Regions from separate parts of the Lactobacillus sp. M0396 genome, predicted to be linked through region 3. Evidence: predicted binding sites of a transcription regulator. Region 3 holds the regulator's gene; each other region holds the start of a gene.
What was found. The regulator NrdR, encoded in region 3, represses ribonucleotide reductase genes. The targets are predictions, from matches to a motif close to ACACNATATATNGTGT.
Positions count from the first base shown of each region.

Region 1: H3T43_RS03805 (deoxynucleoside kinase) is a predicted target of NrdR. The motif match lies at 4,249-4,264, and genes of this name have one in related genera.
Region 2: nrdJ (ribonucleoside-triphosphate reductase, adenosylcobalamin-dependent) is a predicted target of NrdR. The motif match lies at 4,798-4,813, and genes of this name have one in related genera.

Region 1 is NZ_JACFQE010000002.1:270,956-277,224, forward strand. Features, by position in the region: gene H3T43_RS03780 (glucosamine-6-phosphate deaminase) at 1-237, shown strand, start outside; gene amaP (alkaline shock response membrane anchor protein AmaP) at 393-947, shown strand; gene H3T43_RS03790 (DUF2273 domain-containing protein) at 959-1,141, shown strand; gene H3T43_RS03795 (Asp23/Gls24 family envelope stress response protein) at 1,156-1,686, shown strand; gene H3T43_RS03800 (ABC transporter ATP-binding protein) at 1,932-3,560, opposite strand; gene H3T43_RS03805 (deoxynucleoside kinase) at 4,306-4,956, shown strand; gene H3T43_RS03810 (deoxynucleoside kinase) at 4,969-5,658, shown strand; gene H3T43_RS03815 (amino acid ABC transporter permease) at 5,899-6,269, shown strand, end outside.
Region 2 is NZ_JACFQE010000009.1:31,949-38,217, forward strand. Features, by position in the region: gene H3T43_RS09060 (NAD(P)-dependent oxidoreductase) at 1-456, shown strand, start outside; gene H3T43_RS09065 (cob(I)yrinic acid a,c-diamide adenosyltransferase) at 534-1,076, opposite strand; gene H3T43_RS09070 (ECF transporter S component) at 1,073-1,591, opposite strand; gene H3T43_RS09075 (DUF4430 domain-containing protein) at 1,600-1,992, opposite strand; gene H3T43_RS09080 (DUF4430 domain-containing protein) at 2,068-2,454, opposite strand; gene nrdJ (ribonucleoside-triphosphate reductase, adenosylcobalamin-dependent) at 2,491-4,725, opposite strand; gene H3T43_RS09090 (YjjG family noncanonical pyrimidine nucleotidase) at 5,364-6,074, shown strand; gene H3T43_RS09095 (aldo/keto reductase) at 6,138-6,269, shown strand, end outside.
Region 3 is NZ_JACFQE010000001.1:411,267-417,535, forward strand. Features, by position in the region: gene H3T43_RS01955 (amino acid ABC transporter ATP-binding protein) at 1-39, opposite strand, end outside; gene thrS (threonine--tRNA ligase) at 247-2,181, opposite strand; gene dnaI (primosomal protein DnaI) at 2,499-3,398, opposite strand; gene H3T43_RS01970 (DnaD domain protein) at 3,409-4,773, opposite strand; gene nrdR (transcriptional regulator NrdR) at 4,776-5,243, opposite strand; gene coaE (dephospho-CoA kinase) at 5,230-5,853, opposite strand; gene mutM (DNA-formamidopyrimidine glycosylase) at 5,850-6,269, opposite strand, start outside.

The DNA of each region.
Region 1 (6,269 bases), on a different contig from region 3:
AATAATATTGACGAAGTACCTAAATCAGCAATTTGCATGGGTATTGCAAATATTATGTCTGCCAAAGAAATCGTCATTATGGCTTTTGGTGATAATAAAGCTGAAGCTGTTCAAAAGATGGTTGAAGGTTCAGTAACTGAAGAAGTCCCAGCTTCAATCTTGCAAAAGCATAAAAATGTAACTCTTATTGTTGATCAAGCTGCAGCAAGCAAGTTAAGTACAAATTACAACAATTAATTAACTCAAATTATATTAAAAAAGCGGTGCATTAAAGCATCGCTTTTTTGTGTACTATTTCGCATGCTGTTATTGTATACATATGGTGCATATTGTTAGTCTGTTAAAATAATCCGTATTATTATTAAGGTGAACCATGAGAGGATGGTGATAAGTTGAAAAGGAGTAAAAAATGGCTATTGGTATTATGCATGTTGTTACTGCTACCTTTGCCTTGTTACTTAATATGGGAAACCAGTAGTTTTTGGCAAAAATATTTAAAGATTAAATTACCGCATTTAGGTTCTCTTAATCCTATATTTGCCTGGTATTTAATTGGTATCAGTATAATTGTTTTTATAATACTAATTGTTAGTTTAATTGTCATCCTATTCTGGCCAGTCCAGAGAAACTTTAATTTAATTCATAAACGTGATGGTCAAGTTAAGGTTACTTCAAAAGCCATTAATAGCTATGTAATGAATTCACTTGCTGACTTGCCTTATTTAAATAATGCAAAAGTTAGTTCTAAACTTACGAAACACCGGATTAAAATTAAAATTGGCGGAGATCTTGGTCCAGGTGAAAACATTGCTGCCCTACTTGATGATTACCTTGAAGAATTAAAAAAGAACCTGAAGCAGTTGCTAGGAATTGAACAAAAACCAAAAATTAAAATCAAGTTTATCAATTATCACAAAGGAGATAAACCTGAAAAGCGCGTTCAATGAAGGAGGTCAAAATGAAAGAAGAATATAAAAAATACCTCCCAGAAATAAGCGGTGCTGTAATTGGTGTGTTACTGGCATTTTGCTTTTTGGTACTGGGATTTTTTAAAACTATTTTTGTAATCGTGATGTTAGTCTGTGGCTTTTTAGTTGGACATTACTGGCCGGTATTCAAAAAAATGTTACAGAATAAATAATATATATAAGGAGTATATGCAATATGGTACAATCAAGTTCAAATCAAGGTAGTTCAAAACCAGAAGTTAAAGGTGACTTAAAATACGATTCAAAAGTAATTCAAAAAATTGTTGGCATTGCTTTATCAGATATTAAAGGTTTGTTAACTGTTAACGGTGGCTTTTTCTCAAATATCGCTGATAAAATTGTCAACAGCGATGATGTCACTTCAGGTGTAAATGTTGAAGTTGGTAAAAAACAAGTAGCTGTTGACATTGAAATAGTTGCAGAATATGGCGTTGATATTACTAAGCTATACGATCAAATAAAGCAAAAAATTCAAGAAAAAGTTAAAGAAATGACCGGTCTTGATACTGTTGAAGTTAACGTCACAGTAGTTGATATTAAAACTAAAGAGCAACACGAAAAAGATTCTGTCAGCTTACAAGACCGCATCACTGGAGCTGCTCAGGACACAAAGGAAAAAATTACCGATCAAAAAGACAAAGTTCAAGATAAAGCCGAAGAAAAGAAAAAGGAATCTAAAGAATCTAGAGTTAAATAGTATTTTCAATCTCAATCGACAAATTTATGTGGCAGATTCTAGAAAAAGATCATAATACTTACACAAAAAAGGCAAACCTCAATTTTGATGGTTTCCCTTTTTTTATTTATCCTGAATTTTAGGTAAACCTAATTATCTGTTTGATTTGTTTTCATTAACCATACTTATTAGTAGGTGTTTTTACCAATCTCGAAAATAGGCTTCACCAGCTTATTTAATTGGTTGTTAAAAGATGTATTATTCTATCATCCCAATTCAATCACTTGATCAAATTGCTTTTTGATTTCCGGTCGCAAGTGATGAGAAATGTAGACTAAAGTGATGCTGTCCAAATCAAGCAGACTTTGTTCAATTTTCTGGCCATCTTTTTCATCTATTGCTGAAGTAATTTCATCGGCTAAGATAACTTGCGGATTATTAAGTAACTGTCGTGCAAGCGCAATTCGTTGCTTTTGACCACCTGAAATATTATTACCAGCATGTTTTAAAACAGTGTCAAGACCGTTGGCACTGTCAGCAACAAACTCTTCGAGACCGGCACGCGTAATTGCAGCATTAACTTCTTTGTCAGTTGTCTCCCGATCTAAAGTGATGTTATAACGCAGGCTGCCGTCAAAAATATAGGCAGACTGGTCAATGTAAGCAATCTGCTTGTGCAGCGAACTAAAATTAAGTTCGCTGTATTCATCATTATCCCAAGTCAGCGAACCTTGATAGCCTGTTAACAAACCACCAATTAATTTTACAAGGGTTGATTTGCCACAACCAGACGGACCAACAATGGCCACTCTTTCCCCTTGCTTAATGCTGCCGGCAACATTCGTTAAAATAGGTCTGTCATTATTGGGATAGCTGAATGAAAGATTGCTAAATGCAATTTGCTGGGTCAAAGGAGCAACATTCTTATCCCCAGTTTTTTCCTGTTTATTAGCCAATTTATTATATTTGTCAAAAATAGGCTGAACTGCCCGAATTGAAGTTAGATCAATACTGATTTCTGTCAAGCTGCCAAAGACATTCCCGGACATTGAACCAACAATTAAAATAGCACCAATTGGAACCTGATTGTGAAAGGCCAGATATCCGGATTCAACAGTTAAAATAGTTTGAGCAGATACACTAATCAGGTTAATCAGTGCATTAGAAAAGGACATTTCTGTAATGTAATTAACCCGAGCCTGTCCGGTCTTATCTGATACCGCAAGAACTATTTTATTGAGCAATTTTTGCTGACCAAGCGTGAGCAGGTTGACAAAGCCCTCAAGAACATCGGTTATTTTTGACGTTAATACCTCATTTTGCTTGCTTTGTTTTTGTGATAATTCCTCCAGCTTTTTCTTAAAAAGACGGGGAAATAAAATCATAATAACAGCAAAAACCAAAGTGGTTACAAATAAGAGTGGATGGTAAAAAAACAGGATGACACTGGCAATAATGCCTAGGAGTGCGCTACTAAATGTTTGCTCTAAACTGAAAAAGCCATCTTGATTAATTTGGTTTATATCGTTAGTAAACCAGGAAACATAATCAGCTTCCGTGTGTTTGTTAAAGCCTTCATACTCTTGACGGCCAATTATATGGGCTAATGCGCTCCTAATGGAATTATCGACAGCCTTGATGATTACAGCGGAATACCGTGAACTACAAAAAAAGAAAATCAGAAAAAAGCCCCAGCTAAGCAAGTTTAAACCTGTATCAACAATAAAGCCGTTTAAATTATGCTGAGTCAAAGCAGTAAGTGCATTACCTTTAAAAATGCTGGCAGCAATTTGTGCTAAATTCCGGCCAAAATAGAAAATGGCCAGAATTACATACATGCCTGAATTACGTTTAATGTAGGCCCAAAGCGAAAATTTTGTTATAGTATCGTCCATGATTTACTTCCTGTCAAAACATCTATTTTTAGAGCTAATACTAAAATGACATATCTTCCTGAGAGAAACAGTTTGCAAAGAACATTAATCTTTGACCTATTTCAAAGCTGCAGGCTCTCAAATAATTTAATTATTGTGGGCTTTAGCATTCCTTCTAAAAATCCCCTAAGTACCAATTACGGCCTGAAACATACTAATTTGCCCTTTTTATTTGAAGCATTTTCTACTATCTTTATAATTTATTTATCATTTTATGGTTTTTATAATATAAAAGCAATCTATTTTTAATTTTTATATTTAGAATTATTTCTTCGCAACAGTATATAAATAGTGCAACTGCTTTATATTCTTAAAAAAATTTTGTTTCATAGTTGAGATATCATTATCATGTTTTAATTGAATTAAATTATACAACTGCTTTCAGCTTCGTTTGCTTTAACAATAAAAAAGCTAAATGCAAGCTGTACGGCTTGCTATAGAATAAATATTTCCATCATGCTCTAACTCTATTGCAAGTTAATAACTATTAGTTTAATTTTGAGGATTTATTTTAGTTTCACGTGTAACACAGTTTAAAATCATAAGTTCAAATTTTCAATTTTGACAATATCTACAACTTTTTACTTCTGTATTATACAAAATCACTTGACTTTTTCACTACAATTTAAATTTACTTTTTCCTTGTCTACCACTATATCTCGTATTAAACTAAATAAGAATCTATATATTGTATTTAAGAAAGAACGTGATCCAAGTTATTGTTTTAAGTGGGCCAATTGGAGCCGGTAAATCCAGTTTAACTAGTATTTTAGCTGAGCACTTAGGTACACAAGCCTTTTACGAGGGAGTTGATAATAATCCTGTTCTTCCTTTATATTACCAAGACATGAAACGCTATACTTTTTTGCTCAACATCTACTTGCTTAACCACCGTTTAGCACAAATTAACCAGGCAATTCTAGAAAAAAACAGTGTTTCTGATCGTTCGATTTATGAAGATGCACTATTTTTCAAAATGAATGCAGATAGTAAAGTGGCAGACCCTACTGAATTTAAAATATATGATAGTTTGCTAGAAAATATGATGGAAGACACGCCGGGCAATCCTAGCAAAAAACCCGATTTACTAATCTACATTCATGTTTCCCTGGATACTATGCTTAAGCGCATTAAAAAACGTGGACGTTCATTTGAGCAAATCAGTACAGATCCCAGTTTAAAAGATTACTATGCCAGGCTAATTAAGTATTACGAGCCTTGGTACGAAAAATATGATGCATCTCCTAAGATCAAAATTGATGGCGATAAATATGATTTCATTTGCGATGAAGATGCCAAAAAAGAAGTTTTAAGTCAAATTGATGACAAGTTGCATGCAATAGGCAATTTAGAATAGAGAAGGAACGTGATGACAGTTATTGTTTTAAGCGGGCCAATTGGAGCCGGTAAATCCAGTTTAACCAGTATTTTAGCTAAGTATTTAGGAACTAAACCTTTTTATGAAAGTGTTGATAACAATCCTGTATTGCCACTTTTTTATGCTGATCCTAAAAAATATGCATTTCTACTCCAAGTGTTTTTCCTAAACACTCGTTTTCGTAGTATCAAGGATGCATTAACCGATGATAATAACGTTCTTGATCGTTCAATTTATGAAGATGCCCTTTTCTTCCAAATGAATGCAGACATTGGTCGGGCTACTAAAGAAGAAGTTGATACATATTATGAACTGCTCAATAATATGATGGGTGAACTTAAGCACATGCCAAAGAAAAATCCTGATTTGCTTGTTCATATTAAGGTTTCATATGACACTATGATTAAAAGGATTCAAAAACGAGGACGTCCTTATGAACAGCTGAGCTACGACGCAACGCTGGAAGATTACTATAAGAGACTTTTGCGTTACTACAAACCCTGGTATGAAAAATACGATTACTCTCCTAAAATAGAAATAGATGGTGACAAACTAGACTTCATTACTGATGATCATGCTAGAGAAATTGTACTAGATCAAATCGTTGCCAAGTTAAAAGAAATGGGCAAACTACCTAAGTCTTGGGACAAGTCTACAGCTATTCAAATCGAGCAACAATAAATCATTTTAAAGAGTCATTAGCTACAGCTAGTGGCTTTTTTCATGTCATGCTTATTAAACTAACTATCAGCAAATTACAAATTTCTATATTAATTAAATAAAATTTCGAAAACTATGTTATGATTAAAACATATATTTTTTCACATATTTTTTTAATCAATTTATATAATTTAGCTGGTATTAAAAGAGTTGCCCTATTAGTCTCTCTAATCAAATTAATTTCAGTAAAAAGGAGAAAAAATGAACTATATCCTTTCAATTATGCCCTCTTTAATTTCAGGTGCAAAGATGACATTAATTTTATTCTTTTGGACTTTGATTGTTTCTATTCCTTTGGGAATTATAGTCAGCCTAGGCTTGCTTTCGCATTTTAAGCCCTTAAGGTTAATCTTAAAATTTTACATTTGGATTATGCGGGGTACCCCTCTTTTGCTGCAATTAATTTTTATTTTCTATGGTTTGCCTATAGTCGGCATCATTTTTGAACGCTATGATGCAGCACTTTTCGCTTTTATTTTAAACTATACGGCATATTTTGCTGAGATATTCCGTGGTGGCTTTCAATCAATCCCTGTAGGTCAATACGAAAGTGCTCGCGTTTTAAGATTAAA
Region 2 (6,269 bases), on a different contig from region 3:
GGGGGAGATGAATCTGCTTATCAAAACTTGGAACCTGTTTTTAAGGATTTTGGAAAGCAAGTTCACTATTTTGGACCAGCTGGTGCAGGTCAGAATACCAAAATGGCAAACCAAATTATGATTGCAGGTACGATGACTGGTATGACAGAAATGCTGGTTTATGCTAAAAAGGCAGGCCTTGATTTGGAAGCGGTCCTCAAAACCGTCGGTGCGGGTAGTGCTGCTAACTGGAGTTTAAGTAATTACGGTCCGAGAGTTTTAAAAGGGGACTATACCCCAGGATTTTTCAGTAAACATTTTTTGAAAGATTTACGCATTGCTTTGGAGACGGCTAAAGAAATGAAAATTGAATTGCCTGCCACTGAAGAAGCTAAAAGATTGTATGAGACTTTGGTTGATGAAAAGCATTTAGGCGACCTGGGTACACAGGGATTGATCAAACTGTGGTGGCAGTAAAGTATTAATTTTAAATAAACTAAAAACGGAGTAGTTTCTTAATTTGAAACCACTCCGCTTTTTTAATATGAGTAAGCTTATTTGATTTTACTTTTGACCTCTGGCACACCATCTAATACGTTGGCGTAGCGTGCTAAGATAAATAGATAATCTGATAGGCGATTGATATATTTTAAACAAGCAGGAGCAAGCTTTTGCTCCTCAGCGTTCAATTTTGACATCGAACGTTCTGCTCGTCTGGCAACTGTACGTGCATAATGTAAATGAGTTGCAGTAACCGAACCGCCAGGTAGAATGAAATGGGTTGTTTTAGGAATTTGTTTATTGAGGTCATCAATTTGTTTTTCCAGATTTTCTACTTTTTCTGTCGTAATTTCTTCATGCCTTTTGACAACAATGTCACTTTCAAGTTCATATAAGTCACGTTGCAAATCTTGTAAAGGATCATGCAATTTTTGACATTTGGCAGACAAATTGGCAATTACAACGCCTAGATATGAATCAAGTTCGTCAATATCACCAACGGCAACAATTTGCAGGTCATATTTAGGAACCATTTTGCCAGTAACCTGTTTTGTGAAGCCTTGGTCGCCCACCTTAGTATAGATTTTAATTGTCATAAAAGCCTCCGTTTGTAATGATCAAGTGCAATGTTCAGTGGCTTGTATAAAATGGGATAAAATACTAAATCACCGACTGCATGATAAGTATCAAATACCAGACTTCCGGCCCAGTATGCTAAAAAGGCATTAAAACCACCGAAAATAGACATACCGAAGTCAACGAAGCAGCCGTATTCCCAGCCAAGAAAAGCAGCTAGAAATAGTTGCAAAGTAAAGTGCTTCTTAAGCGGCGTAAATTTACCTAACAAAGCGACGGTTAAAACGCAACCGCCATAAGCCAAAACTTGTGACACAGTCCAGATGCCAAAGCCTAAATAGATGTTGGAGACTACCATGGTCAAAAGGGCTAGGGCAAAGCCAAATCCAAAACCGATATTCAAAGTTACAATCATTAAGATATCGGTTACCGGCTGGACATTCGGCACAGGAATTATTTTAAAAATTCTCAGTGCTACACACATGGCCGTTAAAATGGCTAATAGTGCTAACTTTTTAGTTGAATTACGTACCATAGCAAACTTTAGAAGTTAGTTTTTGCTAAAGTAAATTTAACCTTGTCTTTGTTTGCCAATTTTTGAATTGCTGCGCCTTTTTGGGCGAACTTACCATTAATTCTGTAGGTCCAATAGATTTTTTTACTTGGTTTTTGGCTCTTGCCAGCAATAGAAGTAATAAAACCATTCGTACTCTTTACTTTCCAACATTTCTTTAAACCGCGCATTACTGTTGAGTGCTTAGGCAATTTAACAGTCTTCTTTTTGTAAGTCTTGTTGTGTACTTTCAGAGTATAAGTAACTTTAATCTTGCTGCTGGCATCAACCTGTTGGACGTTTTGGGTTGTTTCAAGACCTGCAAACGTAAAGGTAAAAATAGTGGCAATTCCGGTTAAAACAGATAATTTGCTTTTTTTCATATAAAAACTCCCAATCTATAAATTTTTTGTGCAAGCACTAAAATATTTCGTACTTAGTCGCTTGCACGGACTTTTTTATTTCATTTTTGCTAAAGTGAATTTTACTTTATCGTTACTTGCGACTTTTTGCTGGTTAGCACCTTTGGTAGCGTATTTTCCGTTAACGGTGTAAGTCCAGTATATTTTCTTTTTGGCATTTTGCTTTTTACCATCAATTGCAGTAATGAACCCTTTATTGCTGTCTACTTTCCAGGCCTTTTTTAGACCAGTCATAACAGTAGACTTTTTAGGAACTTTAACTGTCTTTTTTTCTGTATCTTTTTTCGTAGCTAAAACATAGCTAACAGAAATATTATTGTTTGCTTTAGGTTTTTGCTGGGTCTGATTGTTCTGACAACCGGATAAAGTAAAGGCAAAAATGGCTGCAACACTGGCAACAATTGGTAACTTGCTTTTTTTCATGATTAAAATTTCGCCTACTTAAATTATTTAAATGATTTATTTAACAGGACATGCACCGGATTCACAATCGGTTTGATCAACTAATTCCAAGTCTTTTTGATCATCATTTTGCTCAGCAAAAACTTGAGCGACATCGCCGGTAATCTGTGCTTTTCTTTCCTCGTATTTTTCTTTATCGATCGGCTCTTTTGGTGCTTGTTTGAGTGACCCGCCATAGTATGGCAACAGTGAAGTTGACTTAATTACATGACGGTATTGTTTAAAGAGTGAAGTGATCTTGTCGCCTTCGTCGCTTTGGAAAGTAACGGTACAGCTGACTGCATTATCTGACCAGTAAGTTTGCAGGAATGCTTGCGTTGCAAACTGTTCTTCAATTGAAACTGTGCCAGCTGAAGCGAAGTTTTTACTATCAGCGTGAGCAGCACGTAATGGAAATTCAACACAAGTCGTGTTTGGTGAGTATATATCTGGTTCTGAATAGTAACCGCAAGCGTCAAGTGCTTTGAGCAGCGGATCAGAAGCTTGGAATCTGATTCTTTGAATGAGGTAACCGGCATAGTGGAAGTGCATTCCCTCAGAAGCTCCAGCCAGTTTGGCAACAGTACCTGAAGGCTTAACAGTTGTGTGCTTGATTGATTCATTACAATTCAAAGTCTTACTGTATTCTTTATCAGCATCGATGACGGCTTGGTAAGCTTCAGTAACCATTTTAATTCCTTGAGGATCGTAAATTGGCTTCTTGATTTTTGCGCCAGTTTCTTCATCAATACTGTCTTCAAAGCCGGTAACAACGCGGTGACCCAAATCGTTTAACAGCCAGTCTTGGATACCTGACATGGAAACACCAATTCTCCGGTTCTTATAAATGATGTTGCGAGAAATTTCCCAGTCATAGTCACTGAAGGTTACCCGCTTAGCGAAACGAGTTGCTAATCTGAAAACGTCTTTCAGATCCCAATTTTCTTGTTCTGCAATATATGGAAATACTTCAAACAGGTTGCATGGTTCACCATTACCCAAGGAAATTTCTCCGCAAGGGTTAGTACCTTCAACGTCACCATCAATATCTTTTTGATAGCCGTCAATAATCCGGCCATAATTACGAGATAAGTCAAGGTTAACTATTCCGGGTTCACCGTTTTCTCTAATACCATTAGCTATTGGTTCGTATTCATTAAAGTTAGAGTCAATAGCTACACTGTTATTTGAGGCCCAGCGGTGGTGGTAGAGTTTATCTTTATCTTGTTTCATCGTGATAAAGTCTTGGTCAGTATTCGTACCTAAAGCGAGCTCTGCTGACCTTCTGACATTGCCGGCAACAACAGTTTTACCAATCAAATTGCAGATATCAGTACAATCAACAGAGGTTAAGTTGCTGTTAACACGGTTGTTAATGATGTTGTTAATATCAAAAAGCATTTCCACCAATGGCATTGGTCCAGAAGCAGTGCCGCCAAAACCGTGAATTTTAGCTCCGTAAGGACGAATTCTGCTGATATCGAGTACCAGTTTGGTCTTATTTTCAGAATTGGTTTGATTAAAGTGCATATCAATTAGACGAGCGTTTGCTAAAATCCAGCCCTCGCGGGTATCAGGCAAGTTGTAATAAATATAATCTGACTTATCTTCATTTTGCTTAGCCCATTCAGCTTTGTCAGTCGCACCCAACTTAACTGAATCTGCGTATGAAGCACTCTTTTTGTCAATTACGACTGCCAAGTCGATTTTATTATCAACTGCAGGAATCTTTTTAATATTGTCTTGCACAACAGAAAAGCCAACGCCGCCGCCTTTCATTAATTGGTCAAAAAGAAATGAAAAGGGCATTGAAACGGCTTCTTGTTCTTGGCCTAAATAATCTGGCACTATATGACTGTCACCATATTTTTGCGGCCGAATAGCTATGAACCAGCAATTATTCAGAGAGTCACCATTGCGCTTTTGGTAGTCTGTACCAGAAACCCACAGGTTTCTTCCAGAAGGTGTTGCACCTAAACCGTAAACCAGTTTAAATAAATCCTTAGCTTCGTTTGTTAATTCGTTGACTACTTCTGTCGAAGGAGAATCTTTGAGACGGGGATCCAAATTAATGTTGCCCTCGATTACGCGTTTAACCGTTTCGTCCCAATTTTCAGAACGATTTTTTTCAGGAAGCCATCTGGCATAGGTCCTTTTATAAGTAACCCAGCCAAGCTCTCCCCAATGGGGAGTGACATTTTGTTTCACTTGATCAATGTAACCCTGATCTAAGGTTATGCTTGTATTTTTCATGTTCAAAGTTACTCCTTAAAATTGATAAATTGTTCCACAGACACATCATCTATGGCTACAATTAGAACTATACCACAATATCTTGTATTTTCTAGAGCAAAGTTTACTCTTAAACACAAGTGAAAAGCATTAAATGATGTGCGAGTAAGTTATAGAGGGTAATAAAAAAACATATAGAATTCAGAGCAACAAAAAAGCACAATAAGTTGAATCTAGTACTTATTATGCTTGAATATATCTTTATTTTTTTAAAGTAAAACTAATGCCTAACTGCTGCGAAAAAAAGGAAGATTAAACCTAGAAAAATGATTGCAGGAATAAATAGATGAATTAAGAAAAAGAAAGCAAGAGCACAAGCTAAAAGGAAAAACAGGATTTTGACAATCCCAATTCCCATTTTGACTAAAAGCCAAATGAGAAACAAAATCAATAATAATGTAAACATGCCCAATCACCCCTTTTGCTTAAATTAAAGGATATTATATCTTATTTTGTGAAATAGCAGTAGCAATGTAAGCAAAATTTAAAAATAGTTAATTATGTCCTTTATCAGTGAAATATTGTTATAATGAATCTCCACACTAATTTTAGTGAATACGCATTATATTCTTAGGAATATTTGGAGAGGAAGAAATTGCTTGCGTTATAAACAAATAATTTTTGATGTTGATGATACTTTGATTGACTTTGCTGCTACAGAAAGTTTTGCTTTGCATAGTCTCTTTAAAGCACATCATTGGCAGTTAACTGATGAGATGCAACGTGATTACCATGCATATAATCAAGGACTGTGGCGTAAGCTGGAACAAGGCAAGATCAATTATGATCAGCTCAGTGAGATGGCTTTTACTAATTTTATTAAAGAAAATTTGGGTATTGCAGTTGATGGCTTAGAAATAATGAATGAATATCGTTCGTATTTTGGCAAGGCTCATAAATTGTTGCCCGGTGTTGTGGATACTTTGCGTTATGCCCGTAAACAAAATTATTGCTTAACGGTTTTAAGCAATGGTGAGACCTTTATGCAGAGGCATCGATTGGAATTAGCGGGAATTAAGGACTATTTTTCCTTAATTGTAACATCGCAAGAAGCTGGTTTTTCTAAACCTGATACCCGGATTTTTGATTACTTTTTTGCTCACACCAATATTGGTCCTGAAGATACAGTCTTTTTTGGTGACGGACTGCAGTCAGACATATTAGGAGCAGAAAAGTATGGTTTTGACAGCATTTGGTATAACCACCGCAGGCGCAAGAATAAGATGAATCTGCATCCGCTGTATGAAGTAACTACTTATCCGCAATTTGTAACTTTACTCAAAAGCGACTTTCAAAAACAGCTGCAGTAATTACTATCTTTTTCTGTAGAATATAGTTCAGTTCGGTATAATATTGGTGAGAGGTGAAAAATTATGACTAGTAAAATTCAATCTTTACATGACACTTATGAATTAAATAATGGCGTCAAAATACCAGTTATCGGACTGGGAACTTGGCAAACTCCTGATGGTGAAGTTGCTCAAAAAACCGTCGAGGATGCGCTA
Region 3 (6,269 bases):
ATAAAATTTCTGCACGTCATGAAATTCTACCATTGACATAATTATTGCTCCTTTTAGCAGTCTTAATTTAACTATCTAAACCAAGCTTTTTTAGCAATTGATTAATTAATCAAAAGTGCATCCCGTCAACACTACATTTTGTTACTCGACGTGCAAATTTTAGCGGTTTTTATATTTAAGGTCTAAGTTATCAAATTATTCCTGCAATCTATTAAATTAAACTTATCTTTACTATTTTTTACTCGATTATTTTTCACGTGAATATGATTTAACATCCTGTTCAATTTCACGAATAAATTCATCAAAACTCTTGGCTACTTCTTCTTCAGTGCCGTAGCGACGAACATTAACACCATTGTCCTTTAATTCCTTGTCACCTAAAACAAGAGTATATGGTACTTTTTGTGTTTGTGACTCACGAATCTTGTAACCTAATTTTTCATTACGCAGATCTGCTTCGGCTCTAAAACCACGTTTATTAAGTTCATCGCGAACTTTTTTGGCGTAATCTGAATGGGCATCCAAATTTACTGGAATTATTTCTACCTGAACTGGAGCCAGCCAAGTTGGAAAAGCACCCTTGTAAATTTCAATCAGGTAAGCAATGAAACGCTCCATAGTACCTACAATTCCGCGGTGAATCATAACTGGTCTGTGCTCTTCACCATCTTGACCAACATAGGTTAAGTTAAATCTCTCAGGAAGCATGAAATCTAGTTGAATTGTGGACATTGTTTCATCTGCACCCAAAGCAGTTTTAGTTTGAATATCTAGTTTTGGACCGTAAAATGCAGCTTCACCTTCAGCTTCAACATAGTCAAGTCCCATATCGTCCATAGCCTTTTTCAGCATTGACTGACTTCTTTCCCACATTTCATCATTTGCAAAATACTTTTTGGTATTCTTTGGATCACGATAGGAAAGTCTGAAGTAGTAATCAGTGATGTCAAAGTCTTTGTAAACATCTAAAATTAGAGTCAAGATTTTTGAGAATTCACTTTGAACTTGATCTAAAGTCACAAATGTGTGACCGTCATTTAAAGTCATTTCTCGTACACGTTGCAGTCCTGACAGAGCACCAGATTTTTCATATCTGTGCATCATGCCCAATTCGGCAATTCGAATTGGCAATTCACGGTATGAACGAATCTGATGCTTGTAAATTTGAATATGTGAAGGACAATTCATTGGTCGCAGTTCAAGCATTTCACCGTCACCCATATCCATTGGTGGGAACATGTCGTCACGATAGTGTGCCCAATGTCCAGAAGTCTTATAAGCATCAACGTTCATTAAAACTGGGGTATAAACGTGTTGGTATCCGTCAGCGACTTCCTTGTCGATAATGTATCGTTCAACAACGCGGCGAATTGTGGCACCTTTTGGCATCCAGTATGGCAATCCAGCACCAACTTTTGGATCAACAAAGAATAAATCAAGATCACGGCCAATTGTTCTATGATCACGTTCTTTAATTTCTTCACGCCGTTTAATGTCCGCATCCAAATCTGCCTTTTTAAAGAATGCTGTACCAGAAATTCTTTGAAGCATAGGATTAGAGGATTGCCCTTTCCAGTAGGCACCGGCAACAGATAACAATTTAAATTGCTTAATTTTACCAGTGTTTGGTAACAATGCGCTAAAACCAAAATCGACAAAATTGCCTAACTTATAAACTTGTACTTGGTCATTTTTTTCAGCTTTAAGCATTTCACTCTTATAAGGATCATCCTTAAAAAGATCAGAAAGCTCGTCTTTAGACATTAAGTTGGATTCAATCTTTTCTCCTGCTTTAATTGCTTTTTTGATTGCTTTTTCCAAGTCAGGTAATTCATTGATTTTTATTTGATTTTCTTTATCAGTGTCAACGTAAAAGCCCTCATCGTCAGATCCATGTTCACCAAAATGAATTTCAGGATAAGCTTTCTTGGCCACGGCTTCAAGAACAAATGCAACGGTATCACGCAAAATTGTTAGACCCTCTTTATCTCTGTCGGTTATAATTGCAACTTCCGCATTTTTGTTCAACTTAAAGTCTAAAGCAACAATTTGACCATCTACTTTTGCACCAAGAGCAGCTTTACCTAAAGATGTACCAATGCCATGCGCTAAATCAGAAATTGAAACAGCTTCAGTAAAATCTTTTTTTGAGCCATCAGGCAAAGTAATCGAAAAACTCATTATTTCCTCCAAAATTTTTATAATAAAAAATCCCAGTGCAATTAAGCACTGGGACGTTAATCAACGTGGTTCCACCCAAAATTTAGTTCAAGAAAATGAACTATCTCGTTATAGATTGTTAACGGAATCTAACCCATTATCAAAATTTAGGTATGAATGATTGGATTGCAAACGCTGATGAAAGCTTCCAGAATACTGCTTTTCTCTCTGAGTTGCATTGCAACATGTTCATTCATTGGTGTTAATTATAACCCAATAATTTTTTAATGCAAGTATATTTTCATTAAGAAATTAAATTATTTTACATCTTTTATAACTTAGTGACGCCGATTAGGTCCAGATATTACTATTTCCGTTGCCAAGGAATGTATTCTTTCCATTATTCTAGCAGCCTTTACTGGTTCAATCGAACTTTTAGTTTCCTTGAAATGGTCCTCCAAATCATCCATGGCAAAATTGGACGAGAAAAAGGTTGGCAAAATATTGTCCATTCGAGCCTGCAAAATTACTGCTAAGACCTCATCTCTAGACCATTGACTTAAATTTTCTGCACCTATATCATCCAGTATTAACAAGTCAGAGCTAGCAATTTTTTGCACTTCATTTTGTAAACTATTGTCATTAAAATGACTGGACAAACTGGCAATGAAGGTAGGAACATGCAAAAAGACAACATATTTTTCCATTGCCGCTACTTGATTTGCCAGCCCCGCTAAAATATGCGTTTTACCAATGCCAAAATTACCGGATAGATAAAGACCTTTTTGGTGGATATTTTGAGAATATTGATATAAAAAACGCTGAATAGCAGTCATTACCTCGGCTCTTTCTGGTGTCATTTCAATTTGACTTAAGCGAACATCATGCAAACCTTCGGGTAAGTTAATTAAACGCAAGTGCTTTTTAATATTAATTTCCTGGTCATGAATCAGTTTACTGTCTTCAGGAACAAATTTAAGACTAATGGCATTTTTATTCATTATCAAATCCGGATAATATCCTTTGGTCACCGGATCTTTTTTATGTTGGCTCAGATAAAATTCAAAAAGACTGGGAAGGCTTTTATCAATTATACTGTCATTAAGTTGTGCTCGGTGCTGACTGATAAATTGTTGCACTTTAGGTTCAGCCAAAACTTTTTGCTTAATTTTAGCGGTACTCTCGTCTTCTGCTTTAGCAGTTTGTCCTTTAGCCATAAATTTTTTAATGGGTTGCATTTTATTTCACCTACTTCATGCCGTTCTTATCTTCAAAATTCTTGAAAAATTCTTTTAGCTCTGCGCTTGAGACATCAGATTTTACTTTTGGCTTTTGCTTGTTCCAATCAGTGCCCTTTTCAACCGTTTTTCTGGAAACAAATCTGTTATAGCGCTTGCTCTGCCTTTGTTCTTGGGTCTTTTTTCTCTTTGCCATATAATCTAAGGCCTGAGCACCAGTTTTAACACCATGTTGCAGCCAATCATGCAAAATTTTGTTTGCTAAGCGAAAAGAAATGTTGGGACCGCTTTTTAAACAAGCATATGTCAGAATATTAAGTAATTCCGCTGATATTCCCTTGTCATTATATAGACTGTCTAACACTTGATATTCACTCGCATCAACATAATCATTTTTCTCAGTTTTTAAATGATACAAAAACTGCGCTGGAGTATCAGCCTGTGCTTTCTGCAATAGCTTTTGTTCTTCTTGATTAAATTGACTATTACTCTCATCAAATTTGTCGGGTATTTTAGCCCTGTTTTGCAAATGCCTGCGAGTATCGCTGCCATGAATGCTGTTTGCAATAGTTTGCTTTATTTCTCGCATATTTAAATGATAGTCACCATGCAAGCATGGTATTGCCTCATCGACAAATTCCTGTTCTGAAAGCCCGTATATACGCATGACAGCTCGAATAGCTTCTCTATTCTGATCAATTTCGCTGCCAGCAATTTGATAAATTTCAAATTGCTGTTTCATAAAATCCCAGTCAATATTATCTTGATCATTGACAGTAGCATAATCGCTCGCAGAATAATTATTCTCTCGAGCAGCTTCTTTGACCTCAATTGAAGGATCTATTGCTTCTTGATCGGATAAATGGAAAACATCCATAAAGGAAGCAGAAATATTGGGTGCTCCCTTGATGCCACTTAATTCGCTCCGGTTTTGTTTAGCCTCTCTTGCAAACTCGTGACTTAATTTATTAAAAGCAGTTATACCAACTTTTTCTTTTAATAAACTAGCTAAAAGAGCAGTTGAAAAAAATTCACTGCTTGCTGGAACATTTTTAATTTCGAAACACAAAACATGACCCATGATCTTGTTGTCAAGCAAACTCGTTTGAATCAGACCAACAGCTTCAAGCTTATGCAACGCATTAAATAATTTTTTTATATCACAATCTGTCTGTTCTTGAAGAGTATAAATTCCCTTAGCATCAGAAAGCATTGCCTGTGCATTATAATCTTCATTCAAACTTAAATAGAGTGCTAAAGGAAGAGAGCCAATAAGAGGTTGATATAGTTTAATTAATATGCGCAAATCTTTGGGAAAAATATCCACCCTGTTGGTAATGAAAAAAGGCTGTTTGGGATTATTTGTCTCAAACATAATTAATTACCCTTTTCCCTTTTTGCAATCATATCTTCCATTGTTTTCATGAAGCTAGACATATCTTTAAATTCACGATAAATAGAAGCAAAACGAATATAAGCAACATCATCAATTGTTGCCAGCTCATCCATTACTAGTTGACCAATTTTTTTCGAAGAAATTTCGCTAACCCCCTGTTGTCTGACTTTGTTTTCTACATGATCGACTAGTTCTTCAAATTGTGTACTTGATATCGGCCGTTTTTGACCAGCCGCCATCACACCATGTAAAATTTTTTTTCGATTAAAAGGTTCGCGAGTACCATCATTCTTAATCACTAGTAAAGGAGTAGTTTCAACTCGTTCAAATGTGGTAAAACGAAAGCCGCAGTTTTCGCATTCACGCCGACGTCTGATCGCGCGATTTTCATCACTGGGTCGTGAATCAATGACTTTTGAGGCATTTTTATGACAATTAGGACATTCCATATAAGTCCTCCCCTTTTATGTTAAGAAGCAATTTTTCTAATTTCGATTTCAAATCTTGTTTTGTACCAGTATTATTAATTACAAAATCAGCCAATTTTTCTTTCTGGGACAAAGGCATTTGACTGCGAATACGCTTCAAGGCAGCACGCTCACTCAAATGATCCCTTAACATTAGCCTTTTCATTTGCAGTGATTCCGGTATTGCAATTAATAAGGTAAAATCGCAATATTTTTGACCATTTGATTCAAACAAAACCGGTGCATCCACAACAACCAAAGAATTTTTGTTCATGTTGTTTAGCGCAATTTTAGCTTGTATTTCTTGAAAAATCAATGGATGGGTAATTCCATTTAAAGCTTCAAGTTGTTTTTTATCGTTAAAAACAATCTGTCCTAACTCTGAACGATTAATTGATCTATCTGACTTAAGAATGCTTGTACCAAAATGTTTTAAAACCAGTTCATAGCCCTTTTCCTTTTCGTCCCTATTTAAAATATCGTGAGCAATTTGATCGCAGTCTATAACCGGTATTTGTTTATCTCTAAAAAAAACATCTGCAGTACTTTTACCACTTGCTATCCCACCGGTTAAGCCTAAAATCTTTGTCATTTATAAATCACCTGACACTTAGGGCAAAAAGTAGTTCCTCGTCCATTTACCTTAATTTTCTCAAGAGGTGTGCCACAACGCACACAAGGCTCGCCTTTATGTCCATATACTTGCAACATTTTTTGAAAACCTCCTGTCTTCCCGTTCGCATCCAGATAGGTATGAACTGTAGTACCTCTTTCAGCAATTGCCAATTCTATTAACGAATTAATATTGTCGTGTAATTGCTCTATCTTTTCTGCTGGAATGGCATTGGCTTGACTTAACGGGTGAATTTTTGTTTCCCACAAAACCTCGTCAACATAGATATTGCCCAAACCTGCAACAATAGATTGGTCAAGGAGTGTGTTTTTAATATTTTTCTTTTTACGCGCTAAACCATTTTGTAGATACGAAACGGTAAAAGTTGCTGAATT